One region of the Pseudomonas serbiensis genome, then DNA from elsewhere that is predicted to be linked to it. Evidence: predicted binding sites of a transcription regulator. Region 1 holds the regulator's gene; the other holds the start of a gene.
What was found. The regulator LexA, encoded in region 1, represses DNA repair genes until DNA is damaged. The targets are predictions, from matches to a motif close to CTGTNTNNNNANACAG.

Region 1 (8,218 bases):
AGCGATTCGTCCGTCCGACGTCAATACCCATCCAAGCAAGCTGACAGGCATGGAGCGTGATGCCGAGCGCCTTTACGAGTTGATCTGGCGCCAGTTCGTGGCCTGCCAGATGCCTCCGGCTCAGTACCTGTCGACCACGGTCAGCGTTGCTGCCGGTGATTTCGAGCTGCGTGCCAAGGGCCGCATCCTGAAGTTCGACGGTTACACCCGCGTATTGCCGCAGATATCCAAACCGGGCGATGACGGCGTGTTGCCGGACATGGCTCAGGGCGAAACCCTGAAACTGGTGACACTGGACCCGAGCCAGCACTTCACCAAGCCGCCAGCGCGTTACTCCGAAGCAAGCCTGGTCAAGGAAATGGAAAAGCGCGGTATCGGTCGTCCTTCGACCTATGCGGCGATCATTTCGACCATTCAGGACCGTGGCTACGTTGCATTGCATAATCGCCGTTTCTACTCGGAAAAAATGGGCGATATCGTGACCGGTCGCCTGTCCGAGAGCTTTTCCAACCTGATGGACTACGGCTTTACCGCCGGGATGGAAGAGAACCTCGACGATGTGGCCCAGGGGCAGCGTGACTGGAAGAACGTGCTGGACGAGTTCTACGGCGACTTCCGCAAGAAGCTCGAAGTGGCCGAGGCTCCCGACAGCGGCATGCGCGCCAACCAGCCGGTAATGACCGACATTCCGTGCAAGGTGTGTGGTCGCCCGATGCAGATCCGTACCGCGTCGACTGGTGTATTCCTCGGTTGCTCGGGCTACAGCCTGCCGCCGAAGGAGCGCTGCAAGGCAACGGTCAACCTGACGCCCGGTGACGAGATCGCCGAGGATGACGAAGGTGAGTCCGAATCCCGCGTATTGCGTGGCAAGCATCGCTGCCCGGTCTGCAGCACGGCCATGGATGCCTATCTGCTGGATGAGAAACACAAGCTGCATATCTGCGGCAACAACCCGGATTGCTCGGGTTACGAGATCGAAGAGGGTACTTACCGGATCAAGGGCTACGAAGGTCCGAGCCTTGAGTGCGACAAGTGCGGCAGTGAGATGCAGCTCAAGACCGGGCGTTTCGGCAAGTTCTTCGGCTGTACCAATGCCGAGTGCAAGAACACCCGCAAGCTGCTCAAGAGCGGTGATGCCGCACCACCGAAGATGGACCCGGTGAAGATGCCTGAGCTCAAGTGCGACAAGGTTGATGACACCTACATCCTGCGCGACGGTGCTTCCGGCCTGTTCCTGGCCGCAAGCCAGTTCCCGAAGAACCGCGAAACCCGTGCGCCGTTGGTCATTGAGATTGTGCCGCACAAGGATGAAATCGATCCCAAGTATCACTTCCTCTGCGAAGCGCCGAAGAAAGACCCCGATGGCCGTCCGGCGGTAATCCGTTACAGCCGCAAAACCAAAGAGCAATATGTCCAGACCGAAGTGGAAGGCAAGCCGACCGGCTGGCGTGCTTTCTATGATGGTGGTGTCTGGAAGGTCGAAGACAAGCGCTGACCGAAGTTGCCCGGCGTCAGTCGGGCACAGGTTGTCCAGAGAGGCTCTTGGCGGGGTTGTCCTGTCGGGAGCTTTGGCGCTTGTGGCTATGTTCTTTTTATCTGACCGTTATGGAGAATGCTGCCATGGCTCATGAGCTCTATACCCGCACCAACCAGAAGATCTACTTTGCCGGGCTTGCGCTTGAAGCGCTGGGCAAGGCTGAAAAAGGGCAGGCCATCAATGCCCAAGCGCTGCTTCAGGCCGAGCGTGAAGCTGTCCTGTTTCATTTGTATGGCGCGCTGCTGGGGTTGTGTCATGAGATTGCCGGTTTCTACCGCTTGCCTCAGGCCAATGCGCCTCGTGCCGAACTGCTGCTGACTCAGGAAGTGCTGGATGCCGTGGCGATCCCGGAGATGGCTGAACTGGTCGAGCTGGCGCGGCATCGGGAAACCTGGCTGGCGCAGCTTCTTGCGGCCTACAACGCCTTGTTCGAGCCGCCTCGCGCACCCAAGGCCCCGAAGGGAGACGTGACCCAGCCGATGATTGTCGCGGTAAATCTGGATGATGAGCCTGCATATGAGTTGGGTCGTGAGGAACTGGAAGGCTGGCGGCAACAACTAAAGAGTCTGGCCATTCGTTTTCGTGAAGGCTTGAGCGAGTGCTAAAACCAATGATCTACAAGCTGGCAGACTGGTACAATGTCGGCCTTTCGCGGAGTATTTGTCCTGATGCCTACCTCTTTTCTTGAAATTGTCGAACTACCTGACGGCCGCATAGAGTTGCGTCGTGCTGATGATGAAGGGGCGCTGGTTACCCTTGATTTCTCGGCGGATGCCAAGTCTTTCATGCAGGGTCAGCATGTCGAGATTGCCAAGGCGATGCTGAGCGTAGGTGTGCAGATGGCCGGACGGTTGGCTGAAGGTGAGCTTGAGAAGGACTCGGGGCCTCGGGTCCTTCATTGACGACTGGGCAATCAATCAGCCCAGTCGAATATTCAAACTCTGTGCATCCCCGATCCGCGCTGCTTTCACCAGTTGCTGACGAGCAGCGGAGCCCAGCGGGTTTATCCAGCTGACTACCGTGTGACTGCGTCCCAGTCTGAGCGCTTCGCGAGTCAACTCCAGTGCGCTTTGATTTCCCCGAGGTTGCAATAGCAGGATTCGCTCTCTGTTGAGCCCTGCATCCCTCAGCCATGTCTGGGTAAGGCTTGGGGGCGGTGCAATCAGAGTCAGCCAGCGGTCGTTGGTGTCCTGGCTCAGTTCCCGAAGGATGGGTGCCATCAGACTGAGGCAGCTCCCGGCTGCACCACGCAACGTCAGTTCACTGAAGGCTTCTGGCTCGCTGCCCCAGGCCTTTTCGGTATCTTCGGCAATCATCGGGGCGAGTGGCTGGGCCAGGAACGCCTCGAACAGTGGTAATTGCGTGTGCGGTGCTTGATGGAACTGCATAACGTCTCCTTAGCGGCGAATGACGCCGACACTCAGGCCTTCGATCACCAGCTCCTGATCCTTGAGATCGACCTCAATGGGTGCGAACTCCGGGTTTTCAGCAATGAGCCAGACCTTGCTGCCTTCACGTTTGAAGCGTTTTACCGTGACCTCGTCGCCGATCCGTGCCACGACGATCTGGCCGTTGCGGGCCTCGCGAGTGGTATGCACGGCCAGCAGGTCGCCGTCCAGAATGCCGATGTCCTTCATGCTCATGCCGTGTACCCGAAGCAGGTAATCGGCACTTGGGTGGAAGAAGGTCGGGTTGATGTTGCAGGACTCTTCGATATGTTGCTGGGCCAGGATCGGGGCGCCGGCAGCAACGCGACCGATGATGGGCAGGCTGTTTTCGTCGGGCTTGGCTTCAAAGCCCGGAATGCGGATGCCGCGTGACGCGCCCGGAGTCATTTCAATGGCGCCCTTGCGGGCCAGTGCCTTGAGGTGTTCTTCGGCCGCGTTGGGAGATTTGAAACCCAGCTCCTGAGCGATTTCGGCGCGGGTAGGCGGGTAGCCATTGTCTTCGAGGCAGCGTTTGATGAAGCCCAGAATCTCGGCTTGGCGTGGCGTCAGTTTGATCATGGCAGGCGCTCTGTCTTTTTATACAGTGACTGGGATTATATACAGTGAAGGCGTGTTGGCAATCGTCCTTTTCATTTTCGTCGCCAGACGGTCGTTACAGCCCGTCGCCTGGAAGCTCGATACGTGACTGTTCGGCCACAATATGAACGCCCGCGCTTGACAAGAGGCCCGGCTGATACGTATGTTTCAAACGTTCGTTTGTTAGGCAGAGAGCCATGGCCCAGTCGGAAACCGTTGAACGCATTCTTGATGCTGCCGAGCAATTGTTCGCAGAAAAAGGCTTTGCTGAAACCTCCTTGCGTCTGATTACCAGCAAGGCGTCGGTCAATCTGGCTGCAGTGAACTATCACTTCGGCTCCAAGAAGGCCTTGATCCAGGCTGTGTTCTCGCGTTTTCTGGGGCCGTTCTGCATCAGTCTCGAACGCGAGCTGGAACGTCGTCAGGCCAGGCCCGAGCAAAAGCCAACCCTTGAAGAGCTGCTGGAAATGCTCGTCGAGCAGGCTCTGGTCGTTCAGCCGCGCAGCGGCAATGACCTGTCGATCTTCATGCGCCTGCTGGGGCTTGCGTTCAGCCAGAGCCAGGGCCATTTGCGTCGCTATCTTGAAGACATGTACGGCAAGGTGTTTCGCCGCTACATGACTCTGGTCAATGAAGCTGCCCCGCGTATTCCGCCTATCGAGCTGTTCTGGCGTGTGCATTTCATGCTGGGTGCCGCAGCCTTCAGCATGTCCGGTATCAAGGCCTTGCGCGCCATTGCCGAGACCGATTTCGGCGTCAACACGTCCATCGAGCAGGTCATGCGCCTGATGGTGCCGTTCCTGGCGGCCGGCATGCGTGCGGAAACCGGCGTGACGGATGCCGCAATGATCGCTGCGCAGCTCAAGCCGCGCACCAAAAGCTCTTCAAGCGCCCCCGCAACTGCCAAGGCCTGACGATTCCTGGATGCGCTCGCATTGCGCGAGGCTCCAGGATCAAGCACCATGCCCGGATTGATTGGCAATGGTGTGTTAAGGGTTTTTCTATGAGTTCTGGCCTGCAAGGCTCCCTGATGGTCGATGTCGCCGGTACCTGGTTGACCGCCGAAGATCGTCAGTTTCTGCGTCAGCCCGAAGTGGGCGGTTTGATTATCTTTGCCCGTAACATCGAGCATCCACGTCAGGTACGCGAGTTGAGCGCGGCGATTCGCGCTGTTCGCCCTGATCTGCTGCTGGCGGTGGATCAGGAAGGTGGCAGGGTGCAACGCCTGCGACAAGGCTTCGTGCGTTTGCCTGCAATGCGCGCCATTGCCGATAAACCCGATGCCGAGTTGCTGGCTGAGCACTGTGGCTGGCTGATGGCGACAGAGGTGCTGGCTGTCGGCCTGGACCTGAGTTTCGCGCCGGTACTGGACCTCGATTTCCAGCGCAGCGCGGTGGTCGGAACCCGTTCCTTCGAAGGCGATCCCGAGCGTGCGGCCTTGCTGGCCGGTGCCTTTATCCGTGGCATGCAGGCTGCCGGCATGGCGGCCACCGGCAAGCATTTCCCCGGGCATGGCTGGGCGGAAGCCGATTCCCATGTGGCAATCCCCAATGATGAGCGCAGCCTGGACGAAATCCGCAGCAAGGACCTCGTGCCTTTTGCGCGCCTGAGCAAGCAACTGGCCGCCGTGATGCCTGCCCATGTCATCTACCCGCAGGTCGATTCGCAGCCTGCCGGGTTCTCCCGTCGCTGGTTGCAGGAGATCCTGCGCGGCGAACTGCAATTTGACGGTGTTATCTTCAGTGACGACCTGTCCATGGCGGGTGCTCATGTGGTGGGCGATGCGGCCAGTCGCATCGAGGCCGCTCTGACGGCCGGTTGTGACATGGGGCTGGTCTGCAATGACCGGGCTGCTGCCGAGCTGGCCTTGAGCGCGGCACAACGCCTGAAGGTCAAGCCTTCTGCGCGCATTGCCCGCATGCGGGGTCAGGCACATGCCTCGACGGATTATCGCCAGCACCCGCGTTGGCTGACGGCGCTTCAAGCGCTGCGCAATGCACAATTGATCGATTAAGGATTTGCAATGACGGTTTACGCGATTATCGGTGGTACAGGCCTGACCCAGCTTGAAGGGCTGAACATTCGCCAGTCCCTGCCCATGAATACGCCTTATGGTGCGCCGTCCGGCGAAATCCAGATCGGGGACTATGCCGGTCGCGAGGTGATGTTTCTGGCCCGCCACGGTCATCCTCATCGCCTGCCGCCGCATCAGGTCAATTACCGCGCCAATATCTGGGCCTTGAAGCAGGCTGGTGCGCAGGCGATCCTGGCAGTGAACGCCGTGGGCGGTATTCATCCGGCCATGGGTACCGGCCATTTCTGCGTGCCCCATGATCTGGTGGATTACACCAGTGGTCGTCAGCACACCTTCTTTGCCGACGATCTGGAGCAGGTCACCCATATCGACTTCAGCTACCCCTACAGCGAAGCGCTGCGTGCCCGGCTGATTGCCGCTCTGGCGGCAGAGGGTTGCGAGTTCAGTGATCGTGGTGTGTATGCCTGCACCCAGGGGCCGCGTCTGGAGACGGTGGCCGAGATCGTTCGCCTTGAGCGTGACGGATGCGACATCGTCGGCATGACCGGGATGCCCGAAGCAGCGCTGGCTCGCGAGCTGGAGCTGGATTACGCCTGTCTGGCGCTGGTGGTCAATCCGGCGGCGGGCAAGTCCACGGCAATCATCACCATGGCCGAGATCGAGCAGGCGCTGCGTGATGGCATGGGCAAAGTGAAAGCGACCCTGGCGCGGGTGCTTTCGGCGCAGTAGCGTACATATCACTTGTGGGAGGGGCCTTGGCCGCGACGACCAGCTTACAGGCAACACATTTTCAGCGTTGATGATGAAGCTGTCGCGGCCAAGGCCCCTCCCACGAGTTTTGAGCCACCTGGCTTTTGAAATCAGCCTCTTGGCTGATAGGCACTAGCCTTATTTCCTGCCTTTCTTCGGCGCAGCCGGCAGCGGTGCGAACAGCGCTTGCAGGTCTTCGTCCCGTAGCTTCCAGTCACCCGCCGAGCGGCCATCCAGAACGCCTGCCGCCAGTGCCGATTTCTCTTGCTGCAAGCGCTGGATCTTCTCTTCCACGGTGCCACGGGCAATCATCTTGTAGACGAATACCGGCTTGTCCTGACCGATGCGATAAGCGCGGTCGGTGGCCTGATTTTCGGCTGCCGGGTTCCACCACGGATCATAGTGAATCACGGTGTCGGCAGCGGTCAGGTTCAAGCCGGTGCCTCCTGCTTTCAGGCTGATCAGGAATACCGGCAGCTTGCCGTTCTGGAAGTCGTGGATCGGTGTGCGGCGGTCGCGGGTCGAGCCCGTGAGCAGGGCGTAGGGAATGCCGCGCTGTTCAAGCTCTTGCTCGATCAGGGTCAGCATCGAAGTGAACTGCGAGAACAGCAGGATCTTGCGACCCTCGGCCAGCAGTTCCTCGAACATCTCCATCAGGCTTTGCAGCTTGGCCGAGCTGCCTTGTTTGGCGTTGACCGGCATGTCGTCGTTGACCAGTCGCAGGTCGCAGCAGACCTGACGCAGCTTGAGCAGGGCTTCAAGAATGATGATCTGGCTGCGGGCCACGCCCTTGCGGGTGATCTCGTCGCGAACCTTCTTGTCCATGGCCAGGCGCACGGTCTCGTAGACGTCGCGTTGCGCGTCATTGAGTTCGACCCAGTGAATGATCTCGGTCTTGGGGGGCAGTTCGGTCGCGACCTGTTCCTTGGTGCGGCGCAGCAGGAACGGTTTGATGCGGGCGTTGAGGTGGTGCAGCCGATCCACATTGCCGTGTTTCTCGATGGCCGTTCGGTAGTTGCTGTTGAATTCCTTGCTGCTGCCCAGCCAGCCGGGCATCAGGAAGTGGAACAGCGACCACAGCTCGCCCAGGTGGTTTTCCAGCGGCGTGCCACTCAGGCAAAGGCGCTGGCGGGCATTGAGGTTGCGGGCTGCCTGGGCTGCCTTGCTGTTGGGGTTCTTGATGTATTGCGCTTCATCGAGAATCAGCACGTGTAGCGGCAGTTTCTCCAGCAGTTCAAGATCTCGTGGCAGCAGGGCGTAGGTGGTCAGGATCAGGTCGTAGTCCTGGAGGTTGCTGGCTTCCTGATGACGATTGGCGCCATACAGGGCCAGGACCTTGAGTTGCGGTGTGAAGTTTTCGGCTTCGTCCAGCCAGTTGGGGATCAGGCTGGTGGGCATGACGGCCAGGGCAGGGCGATCCAGGCGCCCGGCCTGCTTCTCCATCAACAGATGCGTCAGGGTTTGCAGGGTCTTGCCCAGGCCCATGTCATCGGCCAGAACACCGCCGACTTCCAGCTCGCGCAAGGACTGCATCCAGCTCAGGCCTTCCAGTTGGTAAGGGCGTAGCGTGGCGTTCAGGCCTTCGGGCAGGCTGACCGGCGCATCCTTGATATTCACCAGTCGTTCGGCGAACTGTCGCAGCCGGTCGCCGCCTTGCCAGACCAGCGGCATATCATCGAGTTCGGTCAGGCGCGCAGCATCGGCCCGGCTCATGCGCAGGGTGTTGCTGTCTTCCTCGCGCCAGTAGAAATCACCGAGGGTTGCCAGCACTGGCTTGAGGCGGCCATAGGGCAGTGCAACCTGCACCGGCCCGCCGCCACTCTGGGTGAAGTGGTTGAGCTGGACCAGCAATTGCTCTTCATCGCCGCGCTT
Region 2 (8,218 bases), on a different contig from region 1:
TTGCATCGGTGGGCGACTTCCACTATCTTGGCTGGGACAACGTAAACCCGGATCATACCTGCATTAAGAGAAGCTGCGAAGCAGCGTCTGCGAGAAAGCTGACCATGGTTGAAAATAGCGAACTACGTAAAGCAGGACTTAAGGTGACATTGCCTCGGGTCAAAATCCTTCAAATGCTCGATTCTGCCGAGCAGCGCCACATGAGTGCCGAAGATGTCTACAAGGCGCTGATGGAGGCTAGCGAGGATGTCGGTCTGGCCACGGTCTACCGTGTTCTGACTCAGTTTGAAGCTGCTGGATTGGTGGTTCGCCACAATTTCGACGGCGGTCATGCTGTGTTCGAGCTGGCTGATGGCGGCCACCACGACCATATGGTCAATGTGGAGTCCGGCGAGGTGATCGAGTTCTTCGACGAAGAGATCGAGAAGCTGCAGAAGGCAATCGTCGAGAGACACGGTTACGATCTGGTGGATCACAATCTTGTGCTCTACGTTCGTAACAAAAAGGCGTAAGCCAGCGACGACAAAGGCGACCTCAGGGTCGCCTTTGTGCTTTGTGGGGCATCAGTTTTTTGCGGTGATGACCATTTTCTTCGCGTGAGCCAGAGACTCCTTGGTCAGGTCGATGCCGCCGAGCATGCGTGCCACTTCTTCTATGCGTTCATTCTTGTTGAGTTTCGATACAGCGGTGCGCGTTGCATCGCTGCCTCTGACCTTGTGTACGAACAGATGCTGATGACCTTGTGCGGCGACCTGCGGCAGATGGGTGACGGTCATGACTTGCCCGCGCTCGCCCAGGCGGCGCAGTAGCTGGCCGACAATTTCGGCTGTCGGGCCGCCGATGCCCACGTCCACTTCGTCAAATACCAGAGTAGGCACGCGGGAGGTCTGTGCAGTGATCACCTGGATGGCCAGACTGATCCGTGACAACTCACCACCCGAGGCTACCTTGGCCAGTGCTTTCAGTGGCTGCCCGGGGTTGGCGCTGACCAGCAATTCGACTTGTTCCAGCCCGTGGGGAAGCAGGTCGTTGCCGGTATTGGGTTTCAACTCGATGGTGAATCGACCGCCTGGCATGCCCAGGCGCTGGATTTCTTCCTCGACGGCGCTGGCCAGTTCGGTTGAGGCGCGTTGGCGCGAATCGCTCAGTTCCCTGGCTTTTTCCTGATAGTGGCGTGCAAATGAAGCCAGTTCGTGCTCAAGCCGCTCGATGGATTCATCGTTGGCATTGAGTGTTTCGATCTCGTCCAGAAGCTTTTGCTGCAATGTGCTCAGTTCGGTTGGCTGGATGCGGTGTTTGCGGGCCAGCGTATAGATGCTGTCCAGGCGCTCTTCGAGTTGTTGCAGGCGTGCAGGGTCTGCGTCGAAATGATCCAGGAAACGATTCAGCTCTCCAACGGCTTCTTCTATCTGTATCTGCGCGCTGGACAGCAGGCCGGTGGCTTCGCTCAGGGCGGTTGGTGAGTTGTTGATGCTGCCGAGGCGATTCAGGCTGGCGGTCAGGGCGTTCAGGACATTGCCCGAATCGCTCTCGCTGCACTGTTCGACGACCTGACGACAGATGCTCAGCAGGCTTTCTGCATTGGTCAGGTTCTTGTGTTCCTGCTCAAGCTGTTCCAGCTCGTTCTCGCCCAGGCTCAGGCCTTCCAGCTCTTCCAGTTGATAGCTGAGCAACTGGTGTCTGGCACGCTGTTCGTCGCCGGAGTTGGAGAGTCGCTCCAGTTCCTGGCGGGTCTGGCGCCAGCGCTGGGCTGCCAGTTGAACCTGGCGTGCCAGTTCGGTCGCGCCGGCGTACTCGTCCAGCAGGCGTCTGTGGGTGTCGGTTTTCAGGAGTGACTGGTGTTCATGCTGGCTGTGGATATCGATCAGCAGTTCGCCGAGTGCTTTCAGGTCGCCTTGGGGGCAGGGCGTGCCATTGATGTAGGAGCGCGAGCGCCCTTCGGTTGTTATGACCCGTCGCAGAATGCACGGGCCGTCGTTGTCCAGGTCGCGCTCTTTCAGCCAGGTTTGCGCTTCGGGAATATCGGACAGATCGAAGGTGGCCAGGATATCGGCCTTGTCGGCTCCGGGGCGGACGACGCCACTGTCGGCGCGGTCGCCGAGCGTCAGGCCCAGGGCGTCGAGCATGATCGACTTGCCGGCACCGGTTTCGCCAGTGATTACGCTCATGCCTCGATCCAGTTCCAGATCAAGGTGTTCGACGATGGCGTAGTTATGTACGGAAAGGTGCACCAGCATGGAGTGGCTCCCAAGCGATTTGTCTGGTTATTTATACAGTGTTTTATTTGGTTCTGACAATGCTTGCACTTAGCTCGATTTGATCGGGTAACGAGCTTTTTTAGTCCTGGCAGTAATGAAAACTGGTCCGCTCAGCGCTTCGACGGCAGAGGAAAATTTTCAGGCAATGCACATATCCATCGTGTCGGGCCCTTGAAGCCTGAAAATACGTTCCCATATAGGGGGGCAGAAGCGCGAGATGGGTTCGCGGACGTTTTTGAGAGGAGAACACTATGGCTGACGAACAGAATCTGGATGCGCAAACCCAGGATCAGGCTGGCGAGACAGCTTCGAGTGATGATCTGGCAACTCGTGTGCAGGTGCTCGAAGAGCAATTGACTGCGGCACAAGACCAGTCCCTGCGTGTTGCTGCGGATCTGCAGAACGTACGTCGTCGTGCAGAACAGGATGTGGAAAAGGCTCACAAATTCGCTCTTGAAAAGTTCGCTGGCGATCTGCTGCCTATCGTGGACAGCCTGGAGCGTGGCCTGGACCTGTCCAGCCCGGACGACGAAAGCATTCGTCCGATGCGTGAAGGTATCGAGCTGACGCTCAAGATGTTCAACGACACCCTCAAGCGCTATCAACTGGAAGCAATCGACCCGCACGGCCAGCCATTCAATGCCGAACATCATCAGGCAATGGCGATGCAGGAAAGCGCGGATGTCGAACCAAACAGCGTTCTGAAAGTGTTCCAGAAGGGTTATCAGCTCAACGGTCGTCTGCTGCGTCCGGCCATGGTCGTGGTCAGCAAGGCACCGTCGCCTGTTTCGCCATCAATTGATGAGCAGGCTTGAAATCAGCTGTCTGGCCCCCATTTATAGGCCAAGCGTTTAAGAGCTACCGCAATTTGTAAACGCAGTTGCGGCAACCAAATCAAAAGTTTCGGGAGAGTCAAAGATGGGCAAGATTATCGGTATTGACCTAGGGACCACCAACTCCTGCGTCTCTATTCTGGAAAACGGCAACGTCAAGGTTATCGAGAACGCCGAAGGCGCTCGTACTACTCCTTCGATCATTGCCTACGCCAACGATGGTGAAATCCTGGTCGGCCAGTCCGCCAAGCGTCAGGCAGTAACCAACCCGCACAACACTCTGTACGCAGTAAAGCGTCTGATCGGCCGTCGCTTCGAAGAAGACGTCGTACAGAAAGACATCCAGATGGTTCCGTACAAGATCGCCAAGGCTGACAACGGCGACGCCTGGGTTGAAGTAAATGGCCAGAAGATGGCTCCTCCTCAGATTTCTGCCGAAATCCTGAAGAAAATGAAGAAGACCGCCGAAGACTACCTCGGCGAGACCGTCACCGAAGCGGTCATCACCGTTCCGGCCTACTTCAACGACAGCCAGCGTCAAGCCACCAAGGATGCCGGTCGCATCGCGGGTCTGGACGTCAAACGTATCATCAACGAACCAACCGCAGCCGCTCTGGCTTACGGCATGGACAAGGCGAAGGGCGACCACACTGTCATCGTTTATGACCTGGGTGGCGGTACTTTCGACGTTTCGGTCATCGAAATTGCTGAAGTTGACGGCGAGCACCAGTTCGAAGTGCTGGCAACCAACGGCGACACCTTCCTGGGTGGTGAGGACTTCGACATTCGTCTGATCGACTACCTCGTCGACGAATTCAAGAAAGAAAGCGGCATGAACCTCAAAGGTGACCCGCTGGCGATGCAGCGTCTGAAAGAAGCTGCTGAAAAAGCCAAGATCGAGCTGTCTTCCAGCATGCAGACCGACGTCAACCTGCCGTACATCACTGCAGACGCTACCGGTCCAAAGCACTTGAACGTGAAAATCTCGCGCTCCAAGCTGGAATCTCTGGTTGAAGACCTGGTTCAGCGCACTATCGAGCCATGCCGTATTGCTCTGAAAGATGCCGGCATCGACATCGGCGCGATCAACGACGTGATCCTGGTCGGTGGCCAGACTCGTATGCCGCTGGTCCAGAAGCTGGTGACAGAGTTCTTCGGTAAAGAAGCTCGTAAAGACGTCAACCCTGACGAAGCTGTTGCCATGGGTGCTGCTATCCAGGGCGCGGTACTGGCCGGTGACGTCAAGGACGTTCTGCTGCTGGACGTCAGCCCGCTGACTCTGGGTATCGAAACCATGGGCGGCGTGATGACTGCGCTGATCGAGAAAAACACCACGATTCCTACCAAGAAATCGCAAGTGTTCTCGACTGCCGATGACAACCAGAACGCTGTAACCATTCACGTGCTGCAAGGTGAGCGTAAGCAAGCCGGTCAGAACAAGTCCCTGGGCAAGTTCGACCTGGCCGAGATCCCACCAGCGCCACGTGGCGTTCCACAGATCGAAGTTACCTTCGACATCGACGCCAACGGCATCCTGCACGTAGGCGCGAAAGACAAGGCGACCGGCAAGCAGCAGTCCATCGTGATCAAGGCCAACTCGGGTCTGTCGGATGAAGAAATCCAGCAGATGATCCGCGACGCTGAAGCCAACAGCGAAGAAGACCGCAAGTTCGAAGAGCTGGCATCTGCCCGTAACCAGGGTGATGCACTGGTTCACTCGACTCGCAAGATGATCAGCGATGCTGGCGACAAAGTGACCGCAGAAGAGAAGACTGCTGTCGAGGCTGCTCTGGTTGCTCTGGAAGCTGCCGTCAAAGGCGACGACAAGGCTGCTATCGAAGCCAGGATCGAAGAGCTGTCCAAGGTTTCCGCGCCAATCGCTCAGAAAATGTACGCTGAGCAGGCCGAGAACCCAGAGGCTGCTGCTCAGCCTGCTGAAGAGAAAGCCAAGGCTGATGACGTTGTCGATGCCGAGTTCGAAGAAGTGAAAGACCACAAGTAAGCACATGCTTGCTTGAAAGCCAGTTGACCCGTTCCGAGCGGTGGCTGGTAGGATGTCGCCGCGCGGGAGCTTGCTCCCGCGTTGGCGTGTCTGGAACAAGCAAAATTTCGGCGTGCGGATTTTTGTCCGCAGGCCATGTGGCAAGGTCGTGATGCTCCTGCGTGACGACTCGTTCTGCCGCTTTCTCAGCCAGGTAACTGGCTGTCGAATGAAGACCAGGATCGTTGAATTGACGTGAGTTGGGTCCGGGCCTGTATGGGGCTCAACGAGTTTGGCGAGGCTCAGGAGGGTCTTGCCGAACGTCCTCAAGAGTGCGGAAGAATTATGGCAAAGCGTGATTATTATGAAGTGTTGGGGGTGGAGCGAGGTGCCAGCGAGGCTGAGCTGAAGAAGGCTTATCGCCGCCTTGCGATGAAGCACCACCCGGACCGCAACCCTGATGACAAGGCTGCGGAAGAGCTGTTCAAAGAGGCCAATGAGGCCTATGAAGTCCTGTCCGATGCCAGCAAGCGTGCGGCGTACGATCAGTACGGCCATGCCGGCATAGACCCTAGCATGGGTGGCGGCGGTTTCGGTGGTGGTGCTGGCGGTGCGAACTTCTCCGATATTTTCGGTGATGTGTTCAGCGACTTCTTCGGCGGTGGTCGTGGTGGTGGCGGTCGTGGTGGCGCGCAGCGCGGCAGCGATCTGCGCTATACCCTTGAGCTGGACCTTGAAGAAGCGGTTCGCGGTACGACCGTGAATATCCGTGTTCCGACGCTGGTCAACTGCAAGCCTTGCGATGGCAGTGGCGCGAAGAAAGGCTCTTCGCCGGTCACTTGCCCGACGTGCGGCGGTATTGGTCAGGTGCGCATGCAGCAGGGGTTCTTCTCCGTGCAGCAAACCTGTCCTCGTTGCCATGGTCACGGCAAGATCATTTCCGATCCGTGCGATTCGTGCCATGGCGAAGGTCGTGTCGAAGAATCCAAGACCCTCTCGGTCAAGGTTCCGCCAGGTGTCGATACCGGTGACCGCATTCGCCTGTCCGGCGAAGGTGAGGTGGGTTCTCAGGGTGGGCCGACCGGCGACCTGTACGTTGTGATCAATGTGCGTGAGCACGCCATTTTCCAGCGCGACGGCAAGCATCTGTATTGCGAAGTGCCAATCAGCTTCACTGATGCGGCCCTGGGTGGCGAGCTTGAAGTGCCGACGCTGGATGGTCGGGTCAAGTTGAAGATCCCTGAGGGTACTCAGACCGGCAAGCAGTTCCGCTTGCGTGGCAAGGGTGTGGCTCCGGTGCGTGGCGGCGGCGCTGGCGACTTGATGTGTCGTGTCGCGGTTGAAACCCCGGTCAATCTCGGCAAGCGTCAACGTGAACTGCTCGAAGAGTTCCGTACCTCGCTTGAAGGCGACGACTCTCATTCTCCGAAGGCCAGTGGCTGGTTCGAGGGTGTGAAGCGTTTCTTCGGTGACTTGTAAGGGCTGATTCGGCAGGAGAAGGTTATGCGACGTATTGCTGTGGTAGGCGCCGCGGGGCGCATGGGTAAGACTTTGATTGAGGCGGTTCTGTCGGCGCCGGGCGCCGGGCTGACTGCTGCCATTGATCGTCCTGATAGCACGCTGGTGGGCGCTGATGCCGGAGAGCTGGCTGCGCTGGGTCGTATCGGCGTGCCGTTGTCGGGTGATGTTGCCCGGGTTGCCGATGAGTTCGATGTCTTGATCGACTTCACGCATCCTACCGTGACGCTCAAGAATCTGGCTTTCTGCCGCAAGGCGGGCAAGGCCATGATCATCGGCACCACGGGTTTCAGTGCTGAAGAGAAGCTGCAGCTGGTTGAGGCGGCGAAAGAGATCCCTATCGTTTTCGCTGCCAACTTCAGTGTGGGTGTGAACCTCTGCCTGAAGCTGCTGGATACGGCGGCTCGCGTGCTGGGTGATGATGTCGATATCGAAATCACCGAAGCTCACCATCGGCACAAGGTCGATGCCCCTTCGGGCACTGCATTGCGCATGGGGGAAGTGGTTGCCGAGGCGTTGGGTCGTGATCTGGAGAAGGTCGCTGTCCATAGTCGTGAAGGCCAGACTGGTGCCCGTGATCGTCAGACGATTGGTTTTGCGACCATCAGGGCTGGCGATATCGTGGGTGATCATACGGTCTTGTTCGCTGCCGATGGCGAGCGCGTGGAAATCACCCACAAGGCATCCAGCCGCATGACATTTGCCAAGGGTGCTGTGCGAGCTGCCATGTGGCTCGATGGCAAGGCTCCTGGTCTTTATGACATGCAGGATGTGCTGGAGCTGCGCTGATTGTGAGTGCCGGATTTAGCCTTGTCGCATTCCGTGGGTTTTCGGGCTCATTGGTGGTAGACCAAAAAAGGCTTTTTCTGTAAGCTACAGCTTTAGTGTGTCCACTAAAAGCGCGCAGATGATTCGATAAGAAAGCGGGGTGACGTATCTACGTCATTCCGCTTTTTTGCAACCTGCGAACGCCCTTTCAGGCTTTATTTACGGGAGGTCTTCTTGACTAAGCCAGCCATACTCGCCCTTGCTGATGGCAGCATTTTTCGCGGCGAAGCCATTGGAGCCGACGGTCAGACCGTTGGTGAGGTGGTGTTCAACACCGCAATGACCGGCTATCAGGAAATCCTTACCGATCCTTCCTATGCCCAGCAAATCGTTACTCTGACCTACCCGCACATCGGCAACACAGGCACCACGCCTGAAGACGCCGAGTCCAATCGCGTATGGTCCGCAGGTCTGGTGATTCGTGACCTGCCACTGGTATCCAGCAACTGGCGTAACAAGCAGCCCCTGGACGAATACCTCAAGGCCAACAATGTCGTTGCCATCGCGGGTATCGATACTCGTCGCCTGACCCGCATCCTGCGTGAGAAAGGTGCTCAGAACGGCTGCATCATCGCCGGTGACAACATTTCCGAAGAGGCTGCAATCGAAGCGGCTCGCGGTTTCCCTGGCCTCAAGGGCATGGACCTGGCCAAAGTGGTCAGCACCAAGGAAAGCTACGAGTGGCGCTCCAGCGTCTGGAGCCTGAAGACCGACAGCCATCCTGAAATCGCAGCTGCCGAGCTGCCGTACCATGTCGTGGCCTACGACTACGGCGTCAAGGTCAACATCCTGCGCATGCT

Region 2: recN (DNA repair protein RecN) is a predicted target of LexA. The motif match lies at 2,261-2,276, and genes of this name have one in related genera.

The regions. Positions count from the first base shown of each region.
Region 1 is NZ_JAUQOO010000003.1:76,195-84,412, reverse strand. It holds gene topA (type I DNA topoisomerase) at 1-1,495, shown strand, start outside; gene Q6A51_RS05270 (DUF6586 family protein) at 1,621-2,142, shown strand; gene Q6A51_RS05265 (hypothetical protein) at 2,206-2,439, shown strand; gene sulA (SOS-induced cell division inhibitor SulA) at 2,455-2,925, opposite strand; gene lexA (transcriptional repressor LexA) at 2,935-3,543, opposite strand; gene psrA (transcriptional regulator PsrA) at 3,759-4,475, shown strand; gene nagZ (beta-N-acetylhexosaminidase) at 4,577-5,575, shown strand; gene Q6A51_RS05240 (S-methyl-5'-thioinosine phosphorylase) at 5,585-6,325, shown strand; gene Q6A51_RS05235 (DEAD/DEAH box helicase) at 6,485-8,218, opposite strand, start outside.
Region 2 is NZ_JAUQOO010000012.1:68,058-76,275, reverse strand. It holds gene Q6A51_RS16435 (outer membrane protein assembly factor BamE) at 1-6, opposite strand, end outside; gene fur (ferric iron uptake transcriptional regulator) at 105-512, shown strand; gene recN (DNA repair protein RecN) at 564-2,237, opposite strand; gene grpE (nucleotide exchange factor GrpE) at 2,510-3,073, shown strand; gene dnaK (molecular chaperone DnaK) at 3,177-5,093, shown strand; gene dnaJ (molecular chaperone DnaJ) at 5,418-6,551, shown strand; gene dapB (4-hydroxy-tetrahydrodipicolinate reductase) at 6,576-7,379, shown strand; gene carA (glutamine-hydrolyzing carbamoyl-phosphate synthase small subunit) at 7,593-8,218, shown strand, end outside.